2 linked regions of the Agarilytica rhodophyticola genome follow. The protein of the gene in region 1 binds, or shares a complex with, the protein of each later gene. Links are inferred from orthologs where the notes say so. Each region holds a gene or a part of one and is shown in the gene's direction. Other genes may lie near its edges. The genes, in order: pnp and BVC89_RS15930.

What was found.
Region 2: pnp (region 1) and BVC89_RS15930 share a complex: the UniProt entries of both Bacillus subtilis proteins name them as parts of the possible RNA degradosome complex. The link is inferred for Agarilytica rhodophyticola from one-to-one orthologs.

What each region holds. Positions count from the first base shown.
Region 1 is NZ_CP020038.1:1,385,405-1,388,677, forward strand. Bases 120-3,059 are described here. They hold pnp (polyribonucleotide nucleotidyltransferase), read left to right. Parts: upstream 120-488; coding sequence 489-2,630; downstream 2,631-3,059. Other genes in these bases: rpsO (30S ribosomal protein S15), read left to right, coding at 120-135; BVC89_RS05920 (MipA/OmpV family protein), read left to right, coding at 2,724-3,059. In the rest of the region: more of rpsO, read left to right, coding at 1-119; more of BVC89_RS05920, read left to right, coding at 3,060-3,273. UniProt on the Bacillus subtilis protein: Involved in mRNA degradation. Catalyzes the phosphorolysis of single-stranded polyribonucleotides processively in the 3'- to 5'-direction. Necessary for competence development in Bacillus subtilis.
Region 2 is NZ_CP020038.1:3,825,617-3,828,871, forward strand. The notes cover bases 311-3,232. They hold BVC89_RS15930 (6-phosphofructokinase), read left to right. Parts: upstream 311-1,201; coding sequence 1,202-2,263; downstream 2,264-3,232. Other genes in these bases: BVC89_RS15925 (hypothetical protein), read right to left, coding at 311-918; BVC89_RS15935 (methyltransferase family protein), read right to left, coding at 2,369-2,827; BVC89_RS15940 (bifunctional 2-methylcitrate dehydratase/aconitate hydratase), read right to left, coding at 2,843-3,232. Outside these bases: more of BVC89_RS15925, read right to left, coding at 91-310; more of BVC89_RS15940, read right to left, coding at 3,233-3,255. UniProt on the Bacillus subtilis protein: Catalyzes the phosphorylation of D-fructose 6-phosphate to fructose 1,6-bisphosphate by ATP, the first committing step of glycolysis.

The sequences.
Region 1 (3,273 bases):
AACAAGCAAGATCACCACTCTCGTCGTGGTTTGATTCGCATGGTGAATCAGCGTCGTAAATTGCTAGACTATCTTAAAGCTAAAGATGTTAACCGTTACGCCGCGCTAATCCAAAAGTTGGGATTACGTCGCTAATACTGAATGCCCGCCTAAAGCGGGCATTTTTTATTGTGCTCATATCGTCAATATTCTTGTAATTCTATATTAAGCTTCATAATAGATAGCTTCGTATATTAAAGAAATTTGTGACAAAACGTTGAGGATTGAAGAATTAAGGATAATAAGGATAAATAGAAGAAAAATCTGAATGATCTCAACTCATAGGATTAACAAAAAGAATAAGAAACTAAGAAGAATACCTTAAGAATAAGATACTAAATTAGCTTATACGTGAATTACTAAGTTGGTATGTATTCTAGTTTTTGTATTTATAAATTGTAGACAAATGCTCTGTGCAATGGGGCACGAGCGAATAAAAGGATAAAAAAGTGAATCCAGTAATAAAACAATTCCAATATGGTAACCAGACCGTTACCTTCGAAACTGGCAGAATTGCTAGACAGGCCACAGGAGCTGTATTAACAACCGTCGGTCAGACTAGCGTATTGACAACAGTAGTCGGTGCCAAAGAGGCAGCACCAGGGCAAGATTTCTTTCCATTGTCAGTTCACTATCAAGAAAAAGCCTATGCGATAGGTAAAATTCCAGGTGGTTTTTTCAAACGTGAAGCTCGTCCTTCCGAGAAAGAAACATTAACCTCGCGTCTAATTGACCGCCCAATTCGTCCATTATTTCCTGCGGGCTTCTTAAATGAAGTACAAGTGGTCTGTACTGTTGTTTCTGCAGAAAAAGACGTTGATCCAGATATCGCCGCGATGTTGGGTACATCAGCAGCTCTTGCTATTTCAGGCATTCCTTTCAATGGCCCGATTGGTGCAGCGCGTGTGGGTTATTCTGAAGCCGATGGTTACCTTCTTAACCCAACTTATAGTGGTCTTGAAGCCTCTGAATTAGACATGGTGGTAGCTGGTACTAAAGATGCTGTTTTGATGGTGGAATCTGAAGCTAACGAATTGCCAGAAGACATTATGCTAGGCGCAGTACTTTATGCTCACCAAGAAATGCAAAGTGCTATCCACGCAGTCAACGAGCTTGTCAAAGATGCTGGTAAGCCACGTTGGGAGTGGACTGCTGCGGCAGAAAACGAAAGCTTAACTGCTGTTGTTAAAGAAAAATACGCTGCGCCAATTGGCGATGCCTACCTCATTACTGATAAAGCTGATCGCTATGCTCGTCTCAATGAACTGCGCACACAAGCAGTAGAAGAGCTTGTGAATGATGATTCTGATCACAATGGTGATGATGTTAAAAAGATATTTGGTAAAATTGAGAAGCAAATAGTACGTAGCCGTGTAGTCGCTGGCGAGCCTCGTATCGATGGTCGTGATACCAAAACTGTGCGTCCATTACATATCGAAATTGGTGTTCTACCTCGCGTACACGGTTCTGCACTATTTACTCGTGGTGAGACCCAAGCTATGGTGGTTTCCACCTTGGGTTCTGCACGCGATGCACAGGTAATCGATGCCTTAGAAGGTGAGCGCAAAGATAACTTTATGTTGCACTACAACTTCCCTCCATACTCGGTAGGTGAATGTGGACGTATGGGAGCAACCGGACGCCGTGAAATTGGTCATGGTCGTTTAGCTCGCCGTGGTGTTGCTGCAATGCTGCCAAAAGAAGAAGACTTCCCTTACACCATGCGTGTGGTCAGTGAAATTACTGAGTCTAATGGTTCGAGCTCGATGGCTTCCGTGTGTGGCGCAAGCTTGGCATTGATGGATGCTGGCGTACCCATCAAAGCACCGGTTGCGGGTATTGCTATGGGCTTGGTTAAAGAAGACGATGGCTTTGCTGTACTAACCGATATTCTTGGTGATGAAGACCACCTTGGCGATATGGACTTTAAAGTTGCTGGAACGTCTGATGGTATTACAGCCTTGCAAATGGATATCAAAATTGAAGGTATCACCGAGGAAATTATGGAGACAGCGCTTGAGCAAGCTTTAAATGCGCGTTTGCATATTCTGAGTGAAATGAACAAAGTTATTGCCAGCCCTCGTAAGGAGCTAAGCGATAGTGCACCTCAGTTCCATACGATGAAAGTTCACCCAGACAAGATTCGCGATATTATTGGTAAAGGTGGTGCGACTATTCGTTCTATCACTGAAGAAACGGGAGCCTCAATTGACATCGACGACGATGGCACTGTTAAGATCTACGCCGATAACGGTGAAGGTCTCAATCAGGCTATATATAAAGTTAATGAAATCACTGCTGAGGCCGAAATTGGTAAAGTTTATAAAGGTAAAGTAGTACGTATTGTCGATTTTGGTGCATTCGTTAATTTCCTACCGGGTAAAGACGGCTTAGTGCATATCTCACAAATTGCACACGAACGTGTACAAAAAGTAGAAGATCACTTGGAAGTTGGTCAAGAAATCGATGTAAAATGTATGGACATTGATCAGCGTGGTCGTATCAAGCTTTCGATTAAGGAGCTACTGGAAAAACCAGTCGAAGAAGCACAAGAGCAAGCTGCAGAATCTTCGGACGAATCTGAACAATAAAGTTTTTGCAGTTGTACGGTTGTATTAAGCTTAAAAAGCTCGCTTTACGCGGGCTTTTTTTGTGATTGGGTTGAGGATCTATAAACGGGAAAAATGAAGATATTCTGGTTAGTTATTGTTCTGTTATATATGGAATGCATTAATAAGGCTAGTGCTCAAGCACTTCCTAAATGGGAAGCAGGTCTTGGCTTAGGTGGTCAAGTTCTGCGTGACTATCGTGGTTCCAAGGAAGGGCAAGTAAACGCTTTCCCTTTTCCATTTGTGATTTATCGCGGCGATTTTATAAAAGCTGATCGAGGTGGTGTGCGAGGAGAATTCCTGACCAATGATCGCATAGAATTTACTGTAAGCGGTGAGGCTGCGCTTAATGGGCAATCTGAAGATAATGAACTGAGAGAAGGAATGCCTGAGCTGGAATCAGCATTTGAGTTAGGGCCTTCGCTGAATATAAATCTTACTGGAGAGGACTTCACACGGGGGTGGCAACTGCGTTTGCCTTTACGCGCTGTCACTACTGTTGGACGCACCGGCGTTCACTATGAAGGATATAATTTTAATCCGCGCTTTACTTACAATCAGCCGAAGTTATTTAATCGTTGGTTAGCGTCTTTTAATGTGGGCGTGTTATATGGATCTAACCGCT
Region 2 (3,255 bases), 2.4 Mb from region 1 along the record:
CATGACAACAATAATAACAAGACCTTGTAATACTAAACACTAACGATACAATCTAAGCCAACCACCATACCAATCACTTTGAATACTGTGTCATATATCATCCACAGTAGAAAATGGTAGTTTGCCGCAGGACAACGCATCAGCATAATGACAAACTGAAGAGAGATTCTCAATTTTTCTATTATTAATTATACTGACTGCCTCAGGGCCTAAGCAAATTATATTATTACTTTTGATATCACTATTATCTAAAATGGACGCATTTTGAGTAATTAATGTGTCCGTTTTAAGTCCCAAAGATGAATTACCAATAAAAACATAGTTTGGCTCGTGCTTTTTTATAAGTAGCTTAACTTTTGAAACAAGACTCGCAATATCATCACTTAAACGAGTAATCTGAATACCCGTTGTAGTAAATGGGTAACGTTTTGCACAGGCGAAGAATTCAGCGACAACATCTGCATTAAAATCGTCCTCAGTTTCAATTATTAATTGGCATTGATTAAAACCGAGACCTTTAAGTAAAGCAAAGTTTTCACCGTTTACTTCATTTGGGGAACAAACAACACGATGTTTTCTTGTGATGGCTGGAGACACCTTAAAATTAGATGCAATATTATAGACCAAACTAGTGATCTCATAAGGCTCCAGAGAAAGACAGGGTCTTACTAATTCTAAAGACTCTAATGATCGCTGTCCCAATAGTGTTCGCCACAAAGCCAACTCGCAACTTAGACAATCGAAGGTGTTAGCCTGGTGCTGCTTTAGCCTAAAAACCTGCGTTGAATTTAGTCCCAAGCTCACCGACTGTTTATGCTTGAGAACAATACCATTACTAGAATTGATCAACACAGATTCCCGCAAGCTTTTCGCTTTCGGGTATAACACGCTTATATTGGGAGGTTTAGATACGCTCATGGTATCTATGCTAACAATGTCCATATTTTTTTTATTGACTTTAATCAAGTGATAGAGAGATTCCCGCACTCAGCAAGAGAGACTCTGGCAATACAGGCCGCTGGTCTTAACAAGCCCAAGTTGATATACGTCAACAACTAAAAATAATCTTGCAGCAATAATCAGATTACTAAAATGTAAGACACGTTAACGGGTCGCACCACGTTTCATCTAAAAGTTTCACACAGATACATCCTATAAATTAACTTATTTGTACACACCAACTGATTGATAGGTATTTATAATGCGAGTAGGTATTTTGACTGGAGGGGGTGATTGCCCAGGCTTAAACGCCGCTATTAGAGCTGTAGCGAAAAGTTTAATCCTTAAGCAAAAAGCCGAAATTATAGGGGTTAAAGATGGTTTTTTGGGTCTTATAGAAAAACGCACTACCACTATTAGCTATTCAGATTGCAGCGGTATTTTGAATCTTGGCGGTACCATTTTAGGCACTCATAATCGGGCTGACCCTTTCAACCATGAAGGGCGCGATGTTTCCAGTCATGTAAAGGACTATTATGACACCCTTGGTTTAGATGCACTGGTGGTGATAGGCGGTGATGGTTCCTTATCTATCGCCTCAGAGCTTGCACAGATGGATATGAATATTGTCGGCGTCCCTAAGACCATAGACAATGACCTTATGTGCACGGATAGAACTTTTGGTTTTGACACCGCCACCAGTATTGTCACAGAAGCCATTGATCGTTTACGTACCACTGGACAATCTCACAAGCGGATAATGATACTGGAGACAATGGGACGCAATGCTGGATGGATCGCCTTACATTCAGGTTTAGCGGGTGGCGCGGACAGTATTCTTATCCCAGAACACCCCTATAATATCGAAGAAGTTGCCCGCATTTGCCAAGCACGTAGTGGTGATAAAGGTTACGCATTGGTCGTAGTTGCTGAAGGTGCCCGTCCGCAAGGAGGCAGCACTGTCGTCAGGGAAACTATCGCAGACAGTCCCGACCCCATACGTTTTGGTGGAATTGGCGAGGATTTAAAAAGACAACTTGAAAAACATATTGATGCCGAGGTACGTGCGACAAATTTAGGGCATATCCAAAGAGGTGGCACGCCGACTTCTTTTGATCGCATATTTGCTACGGAAGTGGGCTGTTATGCGGCAAAAATGGTGGCCAATGGTGAATTTGGTAAGGTCGCCATCATACGCAATAACACCCTAGGACAAGTGCCTTTAAGCAAAGTCGCCAATAAAACACGCGTGGTAACCGAAGAAGACATTTCCTACATGACTGCCGTCAATATGGGCATTAGCTTTGGTATCAAACAACAATAAATTTGCTCACCAATTTTGCTCACCAATGATGTCTTGGTGGTTTATATCCGGTGGCTGTTTGTGGACATAAGGTTTATGAACAGCCAACGGACATAGGTCAATTTACTAGAGCCAACGTCTTACACGCTTTTTGTATTCACTATAATTTTCCCCAAAAATACGGCCGAGCACCTGCTCTTCGGGTTTTATTTGTAATTGGTTCATAGTTATTACAAAACCGGGCAAAACAAATATAGCCAACATATGGCTTAATAGACATACGAAAGCAGCCAAAACCAATAACATTGCCAAATACATCGGGTTACGGCTAAAACTATAACAACCTGTGGTCACCAACACTTTACTATCTTGCAAATGCAGTGGGCTAAAAGTCGTTTTGTTTTTGCGAAAACGCCAAAGGGAATGGGTCGCCAAAAATACCGCCATCACCAGCAGTGTTGCTGTCAAAAGCGAGGAAAACGGCACCGTAACTCGCCATTGAGGAATCAAATGGGCTATCCACCAGGCAAGTCCGGCGTACAAAATCAGCAGCACTGGCGGTGGTATTTTGGCTTTGGCATCCATAATGTAAAGTCGCCTCTAGATCACAAATAGATCCATAAACTTCTGTACAGGCGTATTTTCTAAAGCTTCTTGGTCCTTACATAGGTTAAAGATCTGATCACAGCGAGCACCGGGGAAACGTGTAGCCAAATTAGCTTTAAACTTCGCTTCTAGCACCGGGATGCCCTCTTCGCGACGACGTTTGTGACCAAGAGGATATTCGATTTCTACTTTCTCAGTAGTACTGCCATCATTGAAAAACACTTGTAAGGCATTGGCAATAGAACGTTTTTCAGGATCATGATATTCCTCACTATAACGAGGCTCTTCTAGAATTTCCATTTTCTCACGTAGAACATCGATTTGAGGATGCGCTTCATGAAATTCATCTTCGTAGTGTTCTGCTACTAAACTGCCGAAAATAAGTGGCACTGCTGTCATATATTGTA